Regions from separate parts of the Cellulomonas sp. PS-H5 genome, predicted to be linked through region 3. Evidence: riboswitches for the same ligand, from Rfam matches in the RefSeq annotation. Region 3 holds a riboswitch; each other region holds the start of a gene.
What was found. A riboswitch is a leader RNA that binds a small molecule or an ion and turns the genes downstream of it on or off. The one in region 3 is predicted to bind S-adenosylmethionine.
Positions count from the first base shown of each region.

Region 1: another riboswitch for S-adenosylmethionine. It lies ahead of J5O08_RS09200 (methylenetetrahydrofolate reductase); the one in region 3 lies ahead of J5O08_RS02585 (aminotransferase class V-fold PLP-dependent enzyme).
Region 2: another riboswitch for S-adenosylmethionine. It lies ahead of J5O08_RS09415 (LLM class flavin-dependent oxidoreductase); the one in region 3 lies ahead of J5O08_RS02585 (aminotransferase class V-fold PLP-dependent enzyme).

Region 1 is NZ_JAHVCI010000017.1:61,464-68,546, forward strand. Features, by position in the region: gene J5O08_RS09180 (ABC transporter substrate-binding protein) at 1-792, shown strand, start outside; gene J5O08_RS09185 ((deoxy)nucleoside triphosphate pyrophosphohydrolase) at 912-1,355, shown strand; gene J5O08_RS09190 (Hsp20/alpha crystallin family protein) at 1,518-1,976, shown strand; gene metE (5-methyltetrahydropteroyltriglutamate--homocysteine S-methyltransferase) at 2,070-4,418, opposite strand; gene J5O08_RS09200 (methylenetetrahydrofolate reductase) at 4,427-5,488, opposite strand; SAM riboswitch class I at 5,482-5,590, opposite strand; gene J5O08_RS09205 (SMP-30/gluconolactonase/LRE family protein) at 5,729-6,658, shown strand; gene J5O08_RS09210 (hypothetical protein) at 6,696-7,073, opposite strand; gene J5O08_RS09215 (ribonuclease PH) at 7,070-7,083, opposite strand, start outside.
Region 2 is NZ_JAHVCI010000018.1:37,271-44,353, reverse strand. Features, by position in the region: gene J5O08_RS09430 (LLM class flavin-dependent oxidoreductase) at 1-74, opposite strand, end outside; gene J5O08_RS09425 (flavin reductase family protein) at 135-701, opposite strand; gene J5O08_RS09420 (NAD(P)H-dependent oxidoreductase) at 698-1,279, opposite strand; SAM riboswitch class IV at 1,322-1,425, opposite strand; SAM riboswitch class IV at 1,652-1,765, shown strand; gene J5O08_RS09415 (LLM class flavin-dependent oxidoreductase) at 2,254-3,669, shown strand; gene J5O08_RS09410 (GNAT family N-acetyltransferase) at 3,734-4,492, shown strand; gene J5O08_RS09405 (amino acid ABC transporter permease) at 4,489-5,580, shown strand; gene J5O08_RS09400 (amino acid ABC transporter ATP-binding protein) at 5,577-6,434, shown strand; gene J5O08_RS09395 (ABC transporter substrate-binding protein) at 6,496-7,083, shown strand, end outside.
Region 3 is NZ_JAHVCI010000003.1:38,695-45,777, forward strand. Features, by position in the region: gene purQ (phosphoribosylformylglycinamidine synthase subunit PurQ) at 1-134, shown strand, start outside; gene J5O08_RS02550 (hypothetical protein) at 512-1,267, shown strand; gene J5O08_RS02555 (hypothetical protein) at 1,477-1,929, shown strand; gene J5O08_RS02560 (hypothetical protein) at 1,946-2,197, shown strand; gene J5O08_RS02565 (hypothetical protein) at 2,227-2,709, shown strand; gene J5O08_RS02570 (O-succinylhomoserine sulfhydrylase) at 2,733-3,986, opposite strand; gene J5O08_RS02575 (rhodanese-like domain-containing protein) at 3,983-4,408, opposite strand; gene J5O08_RS02580 (DUF1737 domain-containing protein) at 4,405-4,614, opposite strand; SAM riboswitch class I at 4,621-4,723, opposite strand; SAM riboswitch class IV at 4,841-4,956, shown strand; gene J5O08_RS02585 (aminotransferase class V-fold PLP-dependent enzyme) at 5,005-6,384, shown strand; gene J5O08_RS02590 (hypothetical protein) at 6,499-6,975, shown strand; gene J5O08_RS02595 (pentapeptide repeat-containing protein) at 6,994-7,083, opposite strand, start outside.

The DNA of each region.
Region 1 (7,083 bases), on a different contig from region 3:
TTCGCCGCAGCGGGGGCGGAGTACAGCGCCGCCACGGGGCGGGCGTTCGGCACGGCGAACACCGACGTGTTCTTCGTGGAGCCGCTGGTGATCGCCCAGAACGGTGGCGAGCTGTTCGCCGAGGACGGCACGGTCCAGGTCGACGACCCGGTCGTGGTCGAGTCCTTCGAGATGATGCAGGCCATGGTCGACGCAGGCGCGATCTCGCCGATCCCGGGATCGAGCCCCGACGACGAGGAGGCGTACGGGGCCATCGCGCGGGGCGACTACGCCGCGATCGTCTACCCCGCCTGGTACACCTCGCGGTTCGTCGACTACATGCCCGACCTCGCGGGGAAGATCGCCATCGCGCCCGCGCCGGTCGTGCCCGGGTCGGACACGCTGACGATCGGCGGCGGGGGCACCGGCACGGCGGTCGCGGCGGACTCGCCCGTCCGTGACCTGGCGGCGGAGTGGCTCGCGTTCGCCAAGCTCTCCCCGGAGGCCAACGTCGCCGTGTGGGAGGTGCTCGGGTTCGACCCCGTGAACATGGCGGTGTGGGAGGACGAGGAGGTCACCCGGAACCCGGAGAACCAGTTCAACCAGTACTTCACGACCAACCTGTTCGACGTGCTGAACGAGGTCAAGGACGGGATCGGGCACTTCGAGTCGTTCGCCAGCCCCGACCTGCCGGCGGTGAACAGCCGGTTCGGCACCGTGACGCTCACCGAGATCTACGAGTCCGGTGTGCCGGCGCGCGAGGCGCTGGAGCAGGCGCAGCGCGAGCTCAAGAACGAGCTGCGGCAGGACTGAGCTCCGGCCGAGGGATCCACTCGCACCGACGCGCGCGGGCGTGCCGGTGCGAGTGGATCCATCGCGCGGGCCACGGCCGCGTCACGCGCGCGACACGAGGGCCTGGGAGACTGGGCGGCATGACCCGCCCCGTCCTCGTCGTCGCCGCCGCGCTGGTCGACGACCTCGCCGCCCCGGGCGCCCTGCTGGCGGCCCGCCGCCGCGCGCCCGTGAGCCTCGCGGGCCGGTGGGAGTTCCCCGGCGGCAAGGTGGAGCCGGGCGAGTCCCCCGAGGACGCCGTGCACCGGGAGATCCGCGAGGAGCTGGGCGTCGCCGTCGAGCTCGGCGCGGAGCTCGCCGGACCCGACGACGGCGCCTGGTGGCTCAGCGAGCGGTACGTGATGCGGCTCTGGCTGGCCCGCGTGACCGCCGGCGAGCCGCGGCCCCTGGTCGAGCACGACGACCTGCGCTGGCTGCCGCGCGGGCAGTGGCTCACGGTGCCCTGGTTGGACGCGGACGTGCGGATCGTGGAGGCGCTGGCGGCGGCGACGGACCCGGCGGGCGTCGCTCGGCGCCCGGCCTGACCTGCGAGTTCGTCCGTCAGCGAACACGACCCCGCCCGATCTGGCACTCGCACCTCTCGAGTGCTAGAACATTTCTCGTAGCCCTCCTGGCGCGGCAGCGCCGGGGCAGCAGCGGTCCCGGACCGTCCGGACCGCCGTGACGCTTCGAGGAGGTGACGGGCTGTGGCTACGCGATTCGACCCGTTCCAGGAGATGGACCGGCTGATGAACCAGGTCCTCGGCCAGCAGCGCGCGTCGGCGACCATGCCGATGGACCTGTTCCGCTCGGGCGACCACTACGTCCTGAGCGTCGACCTGCCGGGGGCGGACCCCGGTTCGATCGACGTGAACGTCGACGACCGCACTCTCACGATCCGCGCGCAGCGCACCGCGCGCACGGAGGACGGGGTGCAGTGGCTCGCCAAGGAGCGCCCGGTCGGGACCTACGCGCGCCAGCTCACCGTCGGCCGCGGGCTCGACCTGGACGCCATCACCGCGTCGTACGCGGACGGCGTGCTCAGCCTGACCATCCCCGTGGCCGAGGAGGCCAAGCCGCGCCGCATCGAGGTCACCACCGGTGGGACGCCGGCGACCATCGAGGCGGGCGCCGACGCCGCTCCGCAGGAGCGTGCGAGCGCCTGACCGCGCGACGCGGCTCGCACGACGACCGCCCCGGCCCCCCGCGTGGGGGACCGGGGCGGTCGCGCGTCCGGGTCGCGCCGGGCCGGCGGCGCGTCAGGCCGTCGGCACCGCCAGCGACGCGCGCACCGTCCGGGTGGCGGCCAGGACGTGCTGGAGCGACGGGGTGACCTCGGCGTACCGGCGGGTCTTGAGGCCGCAGTCCGGGTTCACCCAGAGCTGCGCCGGGTCGACGACCCGCACCGCCTCGGTGAGCAGCTCGGTCACCTCGGCCTCGCTCGGCACGCGTGGCGAGTGGATGTCGTACACGCCCGGGCCGATGCCGCGGGGGTAGCCCTCGGAGGCGATGTCGCCGAGGATCTCCATCTTCGACCGGGCCGCCTCGATCGACGTCACGTCGGCGTCCAGGCCGTCGATCGCCCCGAAGATCTCGCCGAACTCCGAGTAGCAGAGGTGGGTGTGGATCTGGGTGTCGGGGCGCACGCCCGAGGTCGCGAGCCGGAACGAGCGCACCGACCAGTCGAGGTAGGCGTCGTGGTCGGCGGCGCGCAGCGGCAGCAGCTCGCGCAGCGCGGGCTCGTCGACCTGGACGATCGCGGTCCCGGCAGCCTCCAGGTCGGCGATCTCGTCGCGCAGGGCGAGCGCCACCTGGTTCGCGGTGTCGGCCAGCGGCTGGTCGTCGCGGACGAAGGACCACGCCAGGATCGTCACGGGGCCGGTCAGCATGCCCTTCACCGGCTTGGCGGTGAGGGACTGCGTGTACGTCGTCCACGGCACCGTGATCGGTGCCGGCCGGGACACGTCGCCCCACAGGATCGACGGGCGGGTGCAGCGCGAGCCGTAGGACTGGACCCAGCCGTTCGCGGTCACCGCGAACCCGTCCAGGTTCTCGGCGAAGTACTGCACCATGTCGTTGCGCTCGGGCTCGCCGTGCACGAGCACGTCGAGGCCGAACTCCTCCTGCAGCTCGACGACCCGGCGGATCTCCGCCTTCATCTCGTCCTCGTACTGCGCGGCGGTGAGCTCGCCCCGGCCGAACGCGGCGCGGGCCACGCGGATCTCCGGCGTCTGCGGGAACGAGCCGATCGTCGTGGTCGGCAGGGCGGGGAGCTGCAGGCGCTCGGCCTGCGCCACCCGGCGCCCCTCGAAGTCGCCGCGGTGGAACGCGTCGGCCGGCAGCCCGGTGAGCCGCTCCCGCACCTCCGGCCGCACGACCCCCGGCGCCGCGGCGCGGGACCGGCGCGCGTCGGCGGCGGCGAGCAGCTCGGCGTGCACCGCCTCGCGGCCCTCGGTCAGCCCGGTCGCCAGGGTGACCACCTCGGCGACCTTCTGGTCCGCGAACGCGAGCCAGGAGCGCAGCGTCGGGTCGAGCTGCGGCTCGTCCTCGACGTCGTGCGGGACGTGGAACAGCGACGTCGACGTGGCGACGGCGACCTGCCGGGCGCCGAGGCCCTCGAGCGACTCGAGCGAGCCGAGCGCGGCGTCGAGGTCCGCGCGCCAGATGTTGTGGCCGTCGACCACGCCGCCGACGAGCACCTTCGACTCCAGGCCCTCGACGGGGCCGGCGGGCAGCGCGCCGCGGACCAGGTCGAGCGCGAGGCCCTCGACCTCCGTGGCCGCCAGCACCGGCAGCGCGTCCTGGAGGTCGCCGTACGGCGCGGCCACGAGGATGGCCGGGCGCTCGGCGGCGGGCAGGTCGGTCGCCAGGGCGCGGTACGCCTCGGCGGCCGCCGCGAGCAGCCGGTCGGCCGGGACGCCGGTCGAGTCGGAGACCAGGGCGGGCTCGTCCAGCTGCACCCAGGTGGCGCCGGCGCGGGCGAGGTCGCGGAGCAGCGCGGCGTACACCGGCAGCACGTCGGCGAGCCGGTCGATCGGCAGGAAGTCCTCCGGCGAGCCCTCGGCGGCCTTGGCGAGCGCCAGGAACGTCACCGGGCCGACCAGCACCGGGCGGGTGAGCACGCCGTCCGCGAGGCCCTCCGCGAGCTCGCGCACCGGGCGGTCGCTGGCGTACCGGAACGGCGTCGCGGGGCCGATCTCCGGGACGAGGTAGTGGTAGTTCGAGTCGAACCACTTCGTCATCTCGAGCGGCAGGTCGTCGCCGCGGCCGCGGGCCACGGTCGAGTACCCCGCGAGGTCGAGGCCGCCGTCGGCGGCGAGCAGGTCGGCGAACCGCTCGGGCACGGCGCCGAGGACCGCGGCCGCGTCGAGCACGTGGTCGTAGAACGAGAAGGCGCTCGGGATCGCGGGCAGCCGGGTGTCCAGGCCGAGCTCGGCCAGGCGGGTGCGGGTCCGGCGGCGCAGGTCGGCGGCGGTGGCCTCGACCTCCTCGGCGCTCGCGCGGCCGGCCCAGAACGCCTCGAGGGCCTTCTTCAGCTCGCGGCGCGGGCCGATCCGGGGGTAGCCCAGGACGGTGCCGGCGGGGAACGGGTGAGTCAGGTCGGTCATCTCTCGCCTCAGCTGGTGGGAACGGGGGTCGGGGTGGTCGTGGGGGCGGCCGCGGCGGCCGCCGGCTCGGGGGGGACGCGCAGGTGCGCCCGCGGGGCGTCGCCGCCGAGGCCCGCGCCGTCGAGCAGGTCCAGCGCGGGGCCGTGGGCGTTGAACGTGTAGAGGTGCACGCCGGGCGCGCCGCCGTCGAGGACGGCGTTCACCAGGTCGACGCCCAGCCGCGTGCCCAGGCGGTGCCGCGCCGCGACCTCCGCCGGGTCGTCGGCGTCGAACGCGTCGAGCCGCGCGAGCAGTGTCTTCGGGACGGGCACGCCGGTCAGCTGCGCCACGCGGCGGAGCCGGGCCGGGTCGGTGGTGGGGATCACGCCCGGGAGGATGGGGATCGTGACGCCCGCGTCGCGCGCCAGGGCCACGAGCTCGAGGTACGACCCGGCGTCGTAGAACACCTGGGTGATCGCGAAGTCCGCGCCGGCGCGCTGCTTGGCGAGCAGGGCCGCGACGTCCTGCTCCCGGGTGCTGCCGGCCCCCGCGTTGCCGCGCGGGAACGCCGCCACGGCGACGGACAGCGGCCGGGTGGCGGCGCGCACCGCCTGCGCCGGGCTGCCCGCGCACCGCCGCCGCTCGACGTCCCGCAGCAGCTCCACGAGGGCGCTCGCGGTCGGCAGGCCCTCGGGGTGCGGCTCCCAGGACCGGTCGGCGGGCGGGTCCCCGCGCAGGGCCAGGAACGACCGCACGCCCTCGTCGAGGAACTCCTCGATCGTCGCCGCGAGGTCCTCGCGCGAGCTGGCGACGCAGGTGAGGTGCGCGATCGGGGTCAGCGAGGTCTCGCGCAGCAGCCGCCGGACGAGCTGCCGGGTCGTGGTGCGGGTGCTGCCCGAGGCGCCGTACGTGACGGAGACGAAGTCGGGGCGGGCCGCGGCGAGCTGCTGCACCGTCGACCACAGCCGGGGCGCGGCGTCCGGGTTCCGCGGCGGGAACAGCTCGAACGACACGGTCGGGCGGTCCACGGCCCCGAGGCCGTCCGGCACGGCGGTGCCCGCGAGGTGCGCAGGGACGTCGTGACTGCTCATCGTCAGCTCCATCGAACCTGGCGGAAGCACCCGCACCCTCGGTGAGGAGGGGGGTTGCTGCGACGTCGACGAGCCAGGTCTCTCGGTCGCTCTGGATGGGTGCCGCCACACTAGGCCCGGCGGCCGTCGCCGTCCACTGCCCCTGACGCGTCATCTTTCGGTGACGGGGCTCACACCCCCGGGTCCGGGGCCGCGCCCGTGGCCGGGCGGGCGCGACGGCGCCGTGCCAGGCTGCGTGGGATGACCGACCTGCGCACCGTCCCGCTGCCCGACCGCCGGATCGACGCCCGGGCCCTGGTGCCGCGGGACGCGCCCGAGGCCGTGGTCCTCGGCGAGGTCCGCGCGCGCCTGGGGGAGCGGCCCGTGCACGACGCGCGGGACGACTCGGTCGTCTGGGTCGACATCGACGCGTGCAGCGTGCACCGCTGGGCCGAGGGCGACCACGCGCGCGACGCCGTGGTCAGCGTGCCGTCCCCGGTCTCGCTCGCCTGGCCGTCCGCCGCGGGCGGGCTGCTGCTCGCGACCGCGGACGGCCTCGGCGTGCACGACGGCACGACCCTCGGTCCGCTGACCCGGCCGGCGGACATGCCGCGCGACTACCGGTTCAACGACGGCGGCGTCGACCGAGCCGGCCGGCTGTGGGTCGCGACGATGCCGCGGGACGGCTCGCCGGGCGACGGCACCGTGTACCGCGTGGTCGCCGGGGACGGCGGCCTCGAGGTCGACGCGGTGCTCACCGGGGTGGGGGTCGGCAACGGGCTCCAGTGGAGCCCGGACGGCGCGACGCTCTACGTCACGGACACCAGCGCCGCGACCGTGTACCGGCTGCCGTACGACGCGGCCACCGGTGCGGCCGGCGCACCCGAGCCGTTCCTGTCGTTCGACCCGGACGGGCCGCAGCCCGACGGCACGACGGTCGACGGGGAGGGCTGCCTGTGGGTCGCGCTGTACGGCGGGGGCGCGGTGCTGCGGTTCGCGCCGGACGCGACCCCGCTCGGCGCGGTCCGCGTGCCCACGGCGCAGGTGACCTGCCTGGGATTCGGGGCGCCGGGCTCGGGGCGGGCGTACGTGACGACCGCCCACGCGGACGGGGACCCGGTGGCGGGGGCGGTGTTCGGCGCGGACGTGGCGGTGGAGGGGCTGCCCGTGCGGGCGTTCGGGGAGGGCTGACGACGGGTCGGGCGGCCGCCGCGAGGTAGCCGGTCCGTCAACCCGCGAGGAGCTGGTGGGCGCGCTGGTGCGACACGCCCAGGACGGTCCCGACGTCGCGGACGGAGAGCCCGGCGTCGCGCAGCACCCGGGCTGCCGCGCGCGACTCGACGGCGGCCTCGCGGTTCGCGCGGTGCGCCTCCGCGCGCAGGCGTTCGGCGGCGCGGACGTGCGCGCCCACCTCGTCGGGGACGGCCGGCCGCAGGTCGACCTCGACGTCGGAGGGGTCGACCTGCGCGACGAAGGCGATCGCCTCGCGCATGGCGGTCGCTGCCTGGTCCAGGCGAGCCACCTCGGAGATGGCCCCGGGGTGCTCGACGCACTGGAGGACCCACCAGCGACGCCCGCGCTCGGCCGTGACCGTGTACCGGGTCACCGCCACCACC
Region 2 (7,083 bases), on a different contig from region 3:
GACAGCGCGGCGGCCGCGGGGTGCGCGCCGGCGCCGTCGACGTCGAGGCCGGTGAGGAGCGGGGGGACGGTCACGGGGTCTCCGGTGGGTCGGGGGAGCGGCGGGATCGGGGCGGGTGCGGCGGGGCCGCGGCGTCACAGGGCGGTGTGCGCGCCGATCCGGTGGTAGGTGCGGTCGTGGTAGACCAGCGGCGAGGCGCCGTCGCCGGGCTCGGCGTCGTCCGGGCCGCCCGCGGACAGCGCCCGCAGCGACACGAGGTACGAGTCGCCGACCGGCGTGCGCTGGACGACGCGGGCGCGCACCCAGGACACGGCGCCGTCGATCACGGGCTCGCCCGTCGGGAGCGAGGACCAGCCGCCGGCGGCGAACCGGTCCAGGCTGCTGGTGGCGAACCGCGCGGACACGTCGTCCTGGTGGTCCGCGAGGAAGCTCACGGCCAGCGTGGGTGCCGCGGACACGGCGGGCCAGGAGGACGACGTCGAGGCGAGCGAGAACGCGAGCAGCGGCGGGGCCGCGGACACCGAGATGACCGAGGTCGCGGTGAACCCGACCGGTCGGCCGGCGTGCCGCAGCGCGACCACGGCGACCCCGGCGGGGTGCCGGCGGAACACCCGCTTGAACTGCTGCGGGTCGAGCTGGGGCTCGTCCTGCTCGGCGAGCAGCCGCTCGAGCGGGCCCAGGTCCGTGCGCTCGGCGGTCACCGGGTCGCCCCGGCGAGCGCGGCGGCGGGCTCGGCGGACGCGGCGGGCTCCGCGGCCGGCGCGAGCCCGAGCGCCCGGCGGAGCGGCGCGGCGGCCCGGGCCAGCCACGCGTCCAGCGCGGGGTCGAGGTCGGCGAGCTGGGCCTCGGTCAGGGTCAGCGTGCGCGCGGGGACGACCGCGCCCAGCTCGACGAGCACGGGGCGCAGGTGCACCTCGCCGGCGAGCGCGTGCGCCGGGTTGCCGGACACCACGAGCGGCACGGCCACGACGCCGGCCAGCCCATCCGGGCCGTACAGGTCGAGGAACGCCTTGAGCAGGCCGGTGTAGGACGCCTTGTAGACCGGGGTCGCGACGACCGCGACGTCGGCGGCGGCCACCCGCGCGAGCGCGGCGTCGGCGGCGGGGTGCGCCGGGGCGAGCACCTCGCCGGCGAGCGTCGCGAGGTCGACGACCTCGACGGCGGCGGGGTCGGCCGACGTGAGCGCGGCCAGGCGCTCGGCGGCGGCGCGCGCGGCGCCCAGGGTGCGGGACCCGGCGCGCGGGTTCCCGGAGACGGCGACGACGGACGGGGACGACATGGTGGCCTCGCAAAGGGGGTCGATCACGGTTGCCGTGCGGCGGAGCGGCGCGTGCCGGCCGACGGCCAGGTCATCTCCCGGAGCACCCCGCCGTGACGTGGGGTTGCTGCCCAGCCAGCCGGGGCTTGGCGCTGGGACTCGTGACCTCGGGGCGGAGGTCTAGCACCGCTCCGGGTCCGCCGGCGCCGGCGGGGGGCGAGTTCTCACGATCCGGGACCGTGCGAACGCCTGGGACCTTGGTCCTGTGACATCGCTCCGGCATGCGAGACGCGGCGGCCCGGCCGTTGACGCCCCCGGGTCCGGTTCGTAGGTTCCGGGCACCGGCTCGCCACCGGGGTGCGCCGCAGGGCGGGCCCCGGGGACGGGCCGGGTGGTCATGAGCTCCGACGCGAAGCCCCGGCTGGTCGGACGGCAACCCCCCGCGCGGGTGGGTGCCCCGGGTGAGGACCAGGTCCGCCGCCGCCGGCGACGGACAACACGCGGACCCGCCCGACCGGGCGGGGGCACACGAGGAGAACGCATGAGCCGGACCGTGCAGGCGCCGTGGGCGCCCTCGGCACCCGCCCTGCCGACCACCGCCGCCGCGCCCGGCGGCCGCTGTCGCTGTCGCCGCTGACGGCGCAGCCGCCGGTCCGGCACCCCGCCCGGGGCGCCTGACGCCGGCCCCGCCCGGCGCCTGAGCCGGGCCCCGCGGCGCCCGAGCCGTGCCCGGTCACGTCTCGGGACGCCCACCGCGCCGACCTGGCCGATCCGCGCGAGCGGGCCGCCCGGCCCGCGCCGACCCGCGCCGACCCGCGCCGAGATAGGACGCGCGGGTCGAGATAGGACCTTCCACGGTCCGATCTCGGCGCGGGGGTCCTATCTCGGCGAGCCGGGGCGCCCTGCCCGCTCGTCCATCCGCCGCCCGCCTGTCGCCGTGGCGCGCCCCGGCGCGCCCGCGACCGCCGCACCACCCGCCCCCGAACGGAGCCGTCATGCCCTTCTCGTCCCCCCGCGCCGGCCGCCGCGCGCTGCTCGGCGTCGACCTGACCGCCGCCGGCGCCCGGCCCGGCGCGGTCGGCGCCCACGGCGCCGTCGCCGCCCGCGCGTTCGACGGCGAGCGGCTCGCCCGCCTGGTGCACCGCGCCGACCGCGGCCTGCTCGACCTCGTGGTGCTCGGCGACGCCCTGCTGCTGCATCCCGGGCGTCGGCAGGTGCCCGGCCGGCTCGACGCCGCCGTCGCCGCGGCGCGGGTCGCCCCGCTGGTCCGGACCGCCGCGCTGGTGGCGGGCGTCCCGCACGACCAGGTCGAGCCGGGCCACCTCGCGGGCGCCGTCCGCGGGGTGCAGCACGCGGCGGGAGGTGCGGCGGGCTGGCAGCTGTCCGGCCCGGGTGCGACCGGCGGCCGCGCCGACCTCGCCGAGCCGGGGGCCCTCGGGGCCGGGCCCGCCTCTCGCGTTGCTGCTCCCACGGGCTCTGCCGCTGCCGCAGCCGGTGCCGCGGGCACTGCCGCTGCCGCTGCCGCAGTCGCTGCCGCGGGAGCCGCCGCCGCAGACGTTGCCGGGGCGGCTCCCGCAGACGCTGCCGCTGCCGCAGCCGAGCGGCGGTGGGCGGACCGCGCGGCCGCCGCCCTGGACGCCGTCCTCGCCGCCTGGGACGCGGGGGAGCCCGGCGCGGTGCGCCGCGGCGGGGACGGCCGGTTCCGCGTCGACCACGACGGCGTCCGGTTCGCGGTCCGCGGCCGGTCGGCCGCTCGCAGCACCGCTCGCGGTGGCGACGGGGACGGCACCGCCGCCGCGGACCGCCCGCTCGTGGTGGTGCCCGTCGCGGGCCCGGCCGCCGAGGCGCTCGCGGGCCGGTACGCCGACGTCGCCCGGCTCACGGCGCCGGACCTGGAGGCCGCCGCCGCGGCCCGGTCCCGGGTGCGCGCCGCCGCCGTGGCCGCGGGCCGGCCCGCCGACGCGGTGCGCGTGCTGCTCGACGTCGACGTCGCCCTCGCCGACGACCGGGAGTCCGCCCTCGCGCGGCTGGACCTGGTGCGCTCCGTCGACCGGCCGGACCTCGGCGTCGCCGGCGCGGTCGTCGCGGGCACCGGGGCCGACCTGGCGACCGTGCTCGCCGACGCCGTCCGGGACGGCGCGGTCGACGGGTTCGTCGCGCTCCCGACCTCGGTGGAGGCGGACCTGGCGGCGCTCGTCGAGCGCACCGTGCCCGCGCTGCAGCAGGCCGGCGCGTTCCGGCTTCGGCCGGGCGACGGCGACGAGCCCGCCGACCGCGACCCGGCGGTGGTCCGCCGCCGCGCGACGGCCGCCCGCGGCGACGGACGGGCCGACGCGCGTACGGACGCCCGCGCCGGCCGGCTCGCCCTCGCAGAGGCCCTCTGGTCCGCCGCGCCGTTCGCCCTCACCTGACAGCCCCGCCCCTGACGGCGCCCGCCACCGCACCCCGCACCCGCACCCACCGAGAGGTGACCTGATGACCACGACCCCGCTGCGGGCACGCGCGTCCCACGCGGCCGCGCCGGACCCTGCCCGGCTCGACCCGGCCCCGCTCGACGCCGCCTCGATCGACCGTGCCCGGCTCGACCCGGCCCCGCTTGACCCTGCCCGGCTCGACGCCGCCTCGATCGACCCCACGCGGCTCGACCCGGCCTCGATCGACCCCGCCCCGCTCGACCCCGCGCGGCTCGCCGTGCGCGACGCCCGGCTGCACGACCCGCTGGTCGGGCCGCTGCTCGACGGCCTGGCGCACGAGTACAGCACCCGGTACACCGGCCTGCTCACCCCGGCCGAGCTGCGCGACGAGCTGGAGCACTACGGGGTCGAGGAGTTCGCCCCGCCGCACGGCGCCCTCGTGCTCGTGCTGGAGGACGGCGAGCCGGTGGCGGGCGGCGCGTTCCGCCGCCGGTGGGAGCCGGAGCACGGCGACGTCGCCCGGCTCGCCGACCCGCGCGCCCGGGACGCCGAGGGAGCGCCCGCGGTGCCGACCGCGGAGCTCAAGCGGATCTGGACCCACGAGGCGCACCGCCGCCGCGGGCTGGCCCGGGTCGTGCTCGCCGAGCTGGAGGCGCGCGCCGCCGCGGCCGGCTACCCCCGGGTCTACCTGACGACCGGCCCGAAGCAGCCGGAGGCGGTCGGCCTGTACCTCGCGGCGGGGTACACCCCGCTGTTCGAGCCCGCCGCGTACCCGGGCGACCTCGTCCCGCACGCGTTCGAGAAGTGGCTCGCCCGGTGAGCGCCGCGACCACGGCCCCCGCGGCCGGGCCTGGCGCGCCGCCGGCCGCCCCCGACGTCGACCGCCCCGAGGTGCTCGCCGACCTGCCCGTGCTGCCCGCCCGGCACCCAGGCCGCTGGGTCGCCACCGCCGGCGTGGCCGTCCTGCTCGCGATGGTGCTCAGCTCGCTGCTCACCAACCCGCAGTGGGAGTGGGACGTCGTCGCGCAGTACCTGACCTGGCCGTCCGTGCTGGAGGGCGTGTGGGCCACCGTCCGGCTGACCGCCGTCGCCGCGGTGATCGGCTTCGGGCTCGGCACGGTGCTCGCGCTGATGCGGCTGTCCCGGTCGCCGCTGCTGCAGTCGGTGTCCTGGGCCTACTCCTGGGTATTCCGGTCCGTGCCGCTGATCCTGCAGCTGCTGCTCTGGTACAACCTCGCCTACCTGTACCCGGAGCTCTCGCTCGGCATCCCGTTCGGGCCGGAGTGGCTGCGCTTCGACACGCTCGACGTCGTCGACAAGTTCGGCGCCGCGGTCCTCGGGCTCGGGCTGTCGCAGGCGGCGTACTCCGCCGAGATCGTCCGCGCCGGCATCCTCGGCGTCGACCAGGGGCAGCACGAGGCCGCGGCCGCGCTCGGCATCCCGCGGGGCCGGCAGCAGTGGCGGATCGTGCTGCCGCAGGCGATGCGCACGATCGTCCCGACCTCGGTGAACGAGATCATCGGCCTGCTCAAGGGCACCTCGGTCGTCTACGTGCTGGCGTACGGCGAGCTGTTCTACACCGTCGGCGTCATCTACGGCCGGAACCAGCGGGTGGTCCCGCTGCTGCTCGTCGCGGCGATCTGGTACCTGCTCACCACCACGGTCCTGACCGTCGCGCAGTACTACCTCGAGCGGCACTACGCCCGCGGCGCGCTCCGCACGCTGCCCCCGACCCCGCTGCAGCGGCTGCGCTGGACGCTCGCGGTCGCCGCGGCGCGCGTCGCCGGCCGGCCGCTGCCCGCGGACCTGCCGCCCACGTTCCTGGCCGGCGCCCGCCGCGGCCACCTCACCCGCACCGCACCCCGCACCGCCGCCCGCACCACCGAGCGCACCGGAGGCACCCGATGACCAGCGTGCTGCACGCCCCCGCCGCGGCCCCCGCCGCCGCCACGACCCCCGCCGCACCACCGGCCCCCGCCGGCGGCCACCTCCGGGTGCAGGGCCTGTCCAAGTCCTACGGCACCCTCGAGGTCCTCCGCGGCGTCGACCTGGAGGTCCGCCCCGGCGAGGTGACCGTGATCCTCGGCCCGTCGGGCTCCGGCAAGTCGACCCTGCTCCGGCTGGTCAACCACCTGGAGCGCCCCGACCACGGGTTCGTCGCCCTGGACGGCGAGGTCATCGGCCACGCCCGGCGCCGCGCGGGCTGGGGCCGACGCCGCCGGGAGGTGCTGCGCGAGCTCACCGAGCGCGACGTGCTCCGGCAGCGCACCCGGATCGGGTTCGTGTTCCAGAACTTCCACCTGTTCCCGCACCTGACCGCCCTGGAGAACGTCGTCGAGGCGCCCGTCTCGGCCCAGGGCCGCCCGCGGGCCGAGGTGGAGGCCGAGGCCCGCGCCCTGCTGGCCCGGGTCGGGCTGGCCGACAAGGCCGACGCCCGCCCCCGCCAGCTGTCCGGCGGCCAGCAGCAGCGCGTGGCCATCGCCCGCGCGCTCGCGGTGAAGCCCGCGCTGCTGCTGTTCGACGAGCCGACGTCCGCGCTCGACCCCGAGCTCGTGGGGGAGGTGCTCGGCGTGATCCGGGACCTCGCCCACGACGGCACGACGCTCGTGGTCGTCACCCACGAGGTCGCGTTCGCCCGCGACGTCGCCGACACCGTCGTGTTCATGGACGACGGCGTCGTGGTCGAGCAGGGCCCCGCGGCCCAGGTGCTCGGCAGCCCCGCGCACCCGCGCACCCGCGCGTTCCTCGACAAGGTCCGCTGACCCCACCCCGCCCGGCGCGCCACGCGCCCGCCGCCCACCCCACCCGAGAGGCAGTCCCGCCATGCGCACGACCCGCACCAGCCCGCCCGGCGCCCGCCGCCGCCCGCACGCCGCCCTGGCGCTCGTGCCCGTCCTCGCCCTGCTCGCCGCCTGCGGCGGGACGTCCGACGCGGCCGAGGCCGGCAGCGAGCTCCGGGACGCCGCCGAGGCCGCCGGCCTGGAGGTGAACACGAGCCCGGACCAGGACCGCGTCCACACCGCCGAGAACCCGGACGCCATCGCGCTGCTGCCCCCGGAGCTCGCCGAGCAGGACACGTTCACCGTCGCGGTGAGCGCCTACGTCGCCCCGCTGGCGTTCCTCGCCGACGACGACGCCACCCCGATCGGCAACGAGACCGACATCGCCCAGCTCGTCGCCGACGCGCTCGGCAAGGACCTCGACCTGCAGGTCAAGGCCTGGGCCGACTGGCCGCTCGCGGTCCAGTCCGGCGACGTCGACGCGACCATCTCGAACGTCACCGTGACCGAGGAGCGCAAGGAGCTGTTCGACTTCTCGTCCTACCGGAACGACGAGCTCGGCTGGCTGGTCAAGGCCGGCGGCGACATCACGGAGATCGACGAGCCCTCCGACATCGCGGGCCTCACCGTC
Region 3 (7,083 bases):
ACGTCGTCGGCCTCATGCCGCACCCCGAGCACGCCGTCGAGGCGGGCTTCGGCCCGGACGGCGCCCGCGGCCCGCGCTCCGGCACGGACGGCCTGCGGTTCTTCACCTCGGTGATGCGCGCGCTCGTCTCCTGACCCGGACGCTCGGCGCCCCGGACCCCGCGGGTCCGGGGCGCTCGCGCGTCCCCGCGGCTCCGCGCCGCCGGCTGCGGCCGTCGAGCGTCGAGCGAGTATCCGACGCGTCGAGCGAGTAGTCAGCGGATACTCGCTCGACGCGTCGAGTGCACGCTCGCGGTCGGCTTTCGGGTCGTGGGCGGCGGCCGTCGGGTCGCGGCCGGGTCGCGTCACGTGCGCCCGGGATGTGGACACGGTGCTGCCTCGTCCGGCGGGGCGCGGTTAGGCTGCCCGCGTGTTCCTGAGCCGGGTGTGTTGTCGCTGAGCTGACACCCTCGCGCGCCCGCGGCCGGACGGCCCTCGCCGCGCACCCGCCTCACCCCGAGGACACCACCCCCATGGCTCAGCCCGTGCTGGACCGCGCGCTCGCGGTCGCCACCCGTCACGTCCCCGCCGCCGCCCGCCGCGTCGTCCCGACCCGCCGCGCGCCCGCCACCCCGGACCTCGCGCCCGCCCCGGCGCACGCCGCCCCGGCCCTGGCCCCCGGTCGCGCCCCGGTGTCCCCGCTCCGGGCACCCGCGGATCCTCGCGACGCCGCCCGATCCCTCGGCGCACAGCGCGAGAGTCGGGTGGGGACCAGCGCCCCGACGGCGGCGGACCAGCTCGCACCGGACGCGGAGCGCGCGCCGGTCGTGCACGTCGGCGCCCCGGCCTACGGCGTGCGGACCGTCGAGGCCCGGCCGGAGTCGGAGTCGGGGATCGCCGTGGCCGCCCGCACCGCCGACGTCATCCGGCTCGGCTTCTCCGTCGCGGTGCCCTCCGTCGGGGCGCTCGCCCGGGTGGCCGCCCTCGTCGAGGACGCCCTCGCCGAGGTCGGCCGCGACCGGTCCGCGGTCCGGGTGCTGCTCGACCTGGAGGTCGTGCTCGCCGGTGACGAGCGCACCGCCCGCCGGAAGAGGTCGCACCTGGAGTACCTCGACGCCCTCGCCGGGCTGTCGTGGGCGCCCGCCGACACCCGCGTCGTCACGACCGCGGACCGGCTCGTCGCCGAGGTCGGCGAGGTCGCCCGGCGCGCGGGCGTCGACGGCGTGGTCCTGCACCCCCTGGCCGGCGGCGCCGAGGTCGAGGCGGAGCTCCGCGCGCTGGTGGCCTGACCTCCGGCGCCCCGACCCCGACCGACTCCGATCGACCCCGACGGTGGAAGGTTGTGACGGACGCGCCGCCGGCGTGTCCGTCACAACCTTCCACCGTCGCACCGGCACCAGCACCCGCACCGACCCGGGGCCCGGGCGAGGGCCCGACCCGGGAGGTCCGGCTCGGAGGCCGTCGGCCGTGACCGTGGCTGTCGGTACGGTGGGCTCCCATGACGCGGGTGTGGCACTGGTCGGTCCTGGGCGTGCTGCTGCTGGCCGTGTGGCTGGTCGCGCTCACGGGGACCGGCGACCCCGACGCCCGCGCCGGGTTCCTCGGGTACGCGGTGCTGATCCTCCTGCTGGGCGCGGTGCCGGCCGCGCTGCTGGGCGGCCTGGTCGGCGCCGGGGTGCTGGCCGTCGCGCGCCGCCTGCCGCCGGCCGGTGACCCCCGCCGCCCCCGGGCCCGGGTCGTCGCCGTCGCGGTCACCGGGGTGGGGTCGACCCTCCTGGGCGCGGTCCTCGCCACCGGCGGAGTCGCGGTGGCGTTCGCGCCCGCGGTGCTCGGGTGGTCGGCGCTGCTCGTCGGCCTGCCGCTGACCCTCGCGGCGGCGACCGCGTGGGCGCGCTGGCGCCCGGAGCAGGACCGCCCCCGCCGTCCGGCGCCCGAGGGCACCTACCCCTGACTCCCGGGGGTCCGACGTGCGGGGACGCCGGGATCCCGGCACCCTCGGTCCCCTGCTGAACGGCTGGCCGCTCGTCGTCATCGGCGTCGTCGTGGCGGTCGCCGGCCTGGCCGGGGTGCTCGGACGCCTCGACCGCACGCGGTTCGCGCTGGACAGGCGCGACGGCGAGCCGACCCGGCGCCGGCACGTGCTCCTGCAGCGGCTCGGCGGGGGGATGTTCGTGCTGGTCGGTGTCGGTTTCGTGATCGCCGGGGCGAACGATCTCTGACGGCCGGGCCGCGTCCGTAGCCTCGGCGCGTGACGAGGCTCCGGCACTGGGCGCTGCTGGGCGTCGTGCTGCCGCTGTGGCTCGCGGTGGTGCGCGCCGCGGGGGTCCTGGGCTGGCACCTCGGCCTTGCGGACTGGCTCGTGCTCGTGGCCTTCTGGACGGCGATCACCCTGGTGCCGGTCCTGGTGCCCTGCCTCGCCGTCGCGCTGCTGGTCGGGGCCGGCGTGCTGGCCGTGGGCCGGCGTCTGCCGCCACCCGGGTCCCGGGCCCGTACGGTCGTCGTGGCGGCGGGCACGCTCGCGGTCGCCGCCGTGGCGACCGTCGCCGGGGCGTGGCCGCAGGTGGTGTTCGCGGCGCCGTTCGAGCAGGTCCCCGTCGCGCGGGCGGTGGCCGCCGCGGTAGCCTCCGGCGCGCCGCTGGTGGCGGCCGCGGTCGTCGCGTGGCGGCGCAGCGACCGCATCACGCCGCTGCCCCCGCTGCCGAGCCCGTGGGAGGACGACCCGGCGACGTGACCGCCGTCGGGCCGCCCTCGCCGTCAGCCGCCCAGCGTGCCCAGGGCCCGCTCCAGGTCGTCGGCCAGGTCGTCGACGTCCTCCAGCCCCACGGACAGCCGTACCGTCGACTCCGCGATGCCGACCGCCGCGCGCCCGTCCGGGCCGAGCTTGCGGTGCGTCGTCGTCGCCGGGTGGGTGACCAGCGACTTCGCGTCGCCGAGGTTGTTCGAGATGTCCACGACCCGCAGCGCGTCCAGCACGCCGAACGTCAGCGCCTTGGCCTCCGCGGGCGTCGACCCCTCCGGCACCCGCAGGTCGAGCGTCACCACCGTGCCGCCGCCCGACTGCTGCGCGAGCGCGAGGGCGTGCTGCGGGTGCGACGGCAGGTACGGGTACCGGACCTGCGCGATCGCCGGATGCCCCTCCAGCCGGGTCGCGAGCTCCAGCGCGGACGCCGTCTGGTGCCGGACGCGCAGCGACAGCGTCTCCAGGCCCTTGAGCAGCACCCACGCGTTGAACGCCGACAGCGACGGCCCGGTGTTCCGGATCAGCGTCTGCACCGGCCCGTGCACGAACGCGTCGGTGCCGAGGATGGCCCCGCCGAGCACCCGTCCCTGGCCGTCGATGTGCTTGGTCGCCGAGTACACGACCACGTCGGCGCCGAAGTCGAGCGGCCGGGACAGCACGGGCGTCGCGAACACGTTGTCCACGACGACGACCGCGCCCGCGGCGTGCGCGAGCCGGCTGACCGTGGCGATGTCGACCAGGTCCTGCATCGGGTTGGACGGCGTCTCGAAGAACACCACGTCCGCGGGCGTCGACAGGGCCTCCTCCCACTGCGCGGGCACGTGGCCGTCGACGTAGTCGGTGCGCACGCCCCACTTCGCGAGGATCTCGTCGAAGATCACCACCGACGACCCGAACAGCGCGCGCGCCGCGACGACCCGCGAGCCCGACCGGACGAGCGCGGCGAGCGCGGTGAACACCGCCGACATGCCGGACGCCGTGGCGTAGCAGGCCTCGGCGCCCTCGAGCAGCCGGAGCCGCTCCTCGAACGTCGACACCGTCGGGTTGCCGTACCGCGAGTACAGGAACCGGTCGGCCTCGCCCGCGAACGCCGCCTCGGCGTCGGCGGCGCGCGAGTAGACGTAGCCCTGCGTGAGGAACAGCGCCTCGGACGTCTCCTGGAACGGCGTGCGGACGTGGCCGCCGCGCACGGCGAGCGTGTCCGGGCGCAGGGACTCCCGGGGGAGCCGCTCGTCCCGCCAGTCCGCCGGTCCGGGACCCGCGCTCACGCCTCCCGCCACGGCAGGCCCGCCGCGCGCCAGCCCTGGTGGCCCCGGCGGCCGTCGGGGCCGACGTCGCCCTCGAAACCGGTGAGCACGTTGTACGCCGGGCCGAGGCCCGCGGCGGTCGCGGTGACCGCGGCGGCGACGGAGCGCACGCCCGACCGGCACAGGAACACCACGGGGCGCGGGTCGTCGGCGGTCACGCCGGCGGCGGCCAGGCCGTCGAGGAACGCCGGGTTGGGCCGGCCGAACGCGTCGGTCCACTCGACGAACGCCGTGCGGCCCTCGCCGGCGTCGGCGGTGTCCGGGACGCCGATGGTCTGCCACTCGCCCTCGGTGCGGACGTCCACGAGGACGGCGCGCTCGTCGGTCAGCAGCAGGTCCCAGGCCTCCTGCGGGGTGAGGTCACCCGCGTACGGCGCGGTCACAGCGGGCGCACCGGGTTGCCGGGGGCGGCCGCGGCGGGCAGCACGACGGCCTGGGCGACGATCACCCGCTCCCCGTCGAAGGTGGCGGCAGGCCCGCCGTGGAGCTCGTAGCCCTCGGCCAGGGCGGCGCTGACCCGCTCGCAGAACGAGCGGTCGTCGGGCCCCGTCAGCAGGCGGTAGCGCAGGCGGTCGTCGGTGTCGGTCATGCCTCTCCTCCATCGGATCTGGCGGAAGCACCCTCGGCCGGCCCCGGTGGGGGTCCGCGGGTTGCTGCGGCGTCGACGAGCCAGATCTCTCGGCCGCTCTGGATGGTGCGGCGATGCTACGCCATCGCCCGGACCAGGATGACCGCCCGGCCGCGCCCGGGTGAACCCGTGTCGCACCGTGGACCACGGTTGACACCTGCGCGCGGCCCGCCTCATCCTCGGACGAGGTCATGAGCGCCAGCGCGAAGCCCCGGCTCGCTGGCCGGCAACCCTCCCTCCGCGGCGGGGTGCCCCGGGTGACGACCTGGCCGTCCACCGACCGGTGGCCGGCAAGCGCGGGGTCGCCCGGTCGGCGACCGGGCCCCCACCGATCCGCTCGGGGGTAGTCCCATGTCCGTCACCGCCACCACCTCGTGTGCCGAGGCCGCCCTGCTGCCCGTCGTCGGCGGGGACACGCGCGTCCCGCTGGTCGACGGCCGGTCCGTGCCGTACGCGAACCTCGACTACGCCGCGTCCGCGCCGGCGCTCGAGTCCGTGGCCGCCCGCGTCGTCGAGGTGCTGCCGCTGTACGCGTCGGTGCACCGCGGCGCCGGCTACCTGTCCCAGGTGTCGACGGCGCTGTACGAGGCGTCCCGCGCCACGGTCGCCCGGTTCGTGGGCGCGCGCCCCGACGACGTCGCGGTCATCACCCGGAACACGACCGACGCCCTGAACCTGCTGGCCGGCTGCGTCCCCGACGGCGGCCGGGTGCTCGTCCTGGACGTCGAGCACCACGCGAACCTGCTGCCGTGGGTCCGGTCGGTCCGCGGCTCCGGCCGCACGGCGACGATCCTGCCGTCGGCGCCGACCGTGGCCGAGACGCTGACGGCGCTGCGCACCGAGCTCGCCCGCCAGCCGTACGCGCTCGTCACGCTGACCGGGGCGTCGAACGTCACGGGCGAGGCGCTGCCGATCGCCTCGGTGGTCGCCCTCGCGCAGGAGGCCGGCGCCCGCGTCGCCGTCGACGGCGCGCAGCTCGTGCCGCACCGGGCGTTCTCGCTCGCGGCCAGCGGCGTCGACTACGTCGCCTTCTCCGGGCACAAGACCTACGCGCCGTTCGGCGCGGGCGCCCTGGTGGGCCGGCGCGACTGGCTCGACGCCGGCACGCCGTACCTGGCCGGCGGCGGCGCCGTCCGCGACGTGCGCACCGACCGGACGCTGTGGCAGCCGGCGCCCGCGCGGCACGAGGGCGGGTCGCCCAACGTGCTCGGCGCCGTCGCGCTGGCCGAGGCGTGCGACGCCCTCGCCGCCCTGCCTGCCGGGGCCCTGGTCGAGCACGAGCGCACGCTGCGCGAGCGCCTGGTCGACGGGCTGGCGGCGATCCCGGGGGCCCGGGTGCTGCGGCTGTGGTCCGACTCGACGGACCCGGTCGGCGTGGTCGCGTTCACGCTCGGCGACCACGACTCCGGCCTCGTGGCCGCCTACCTGTCCGCCGAGCACGGCATCGGCGTCCGGGACGGCCGGTTCTGCGCCCACCCGCTGCTGGCCCGGGTCGGCGTGACGGGCGGGGCGATCCGCGCCTCCGTCGGGGTCGGGACGACCACGGAGACGGTCGACCGGCTGCTCGCCGGGCTGCACGCGTACGTCACCGAGGGTCCCGCGGCGTCCTACGAGGTCGTCGACGACTGCTGGACGGTGGCGGACGACACCCGGCCCCGGCCCGCCGTGACCGGCATCGACGCGATCGCGGCGACCGCCGCGGCGGCCTGCGGGCCGGCCGTCGAGGACTGAGACCCCGGCGCCGGGCGGCCCGCGCAGGGGGCGGGTCGTCGGCGCCGGTTTCGGGGTTCCTCCGAGCCGGGACCCCGTGGTGCACTGACCGCGGGGTGCCGGGAGGACGGAGCGGTGAGCGAGGTCGTGGAGACGCCGTACGCGGCGCTGGACCGGGCGCGGGCCCGTCGGCGCCGGAGGTGGCGCCGGGTCGGGCTGGTGACGGCGATGGCGGTGCTCGTGGTCGGCGCGGGCGCCGCGGCCGTCGGATACCCCCGGTGGCAGGCGTGGGATCAGCGCGAGCAGCGCCTCGTCGACGCGGGCGTCGCCGACCAGCAGAGTGCCTGGTCGGAGATCGGCGACGCGCTCCGGTCGGGGCGGGAGGTGCTGCTGGACGCGGGGGCGCGGACCGACGACCACGCGGCGCGGGACGCGCTCGCCGGCCTGCTGGAGGAGGCGACCACCCTGGACGCGATGACGATCCCGGTCAACGGGTCGCGAGCGGAGCAGGGGGCCGAGGCGCACGCGCGCGCGGCGGTCGTGCGCGAGCACGCGGCCCGGATCCGCGCGGCCGCAGCCGCGCTCTCGGCGTCGGTCGGGCCCGCGGGATGACGGCGTGCCGGCGCGGCATCACCGCACCGCGACCCCGAGGTGCGCCGCCAGCGCGCCCGCCAGGTCGAGCAGCTGTGCCTGGCTGATCGTCGCGCCCTTCAGGCCGGC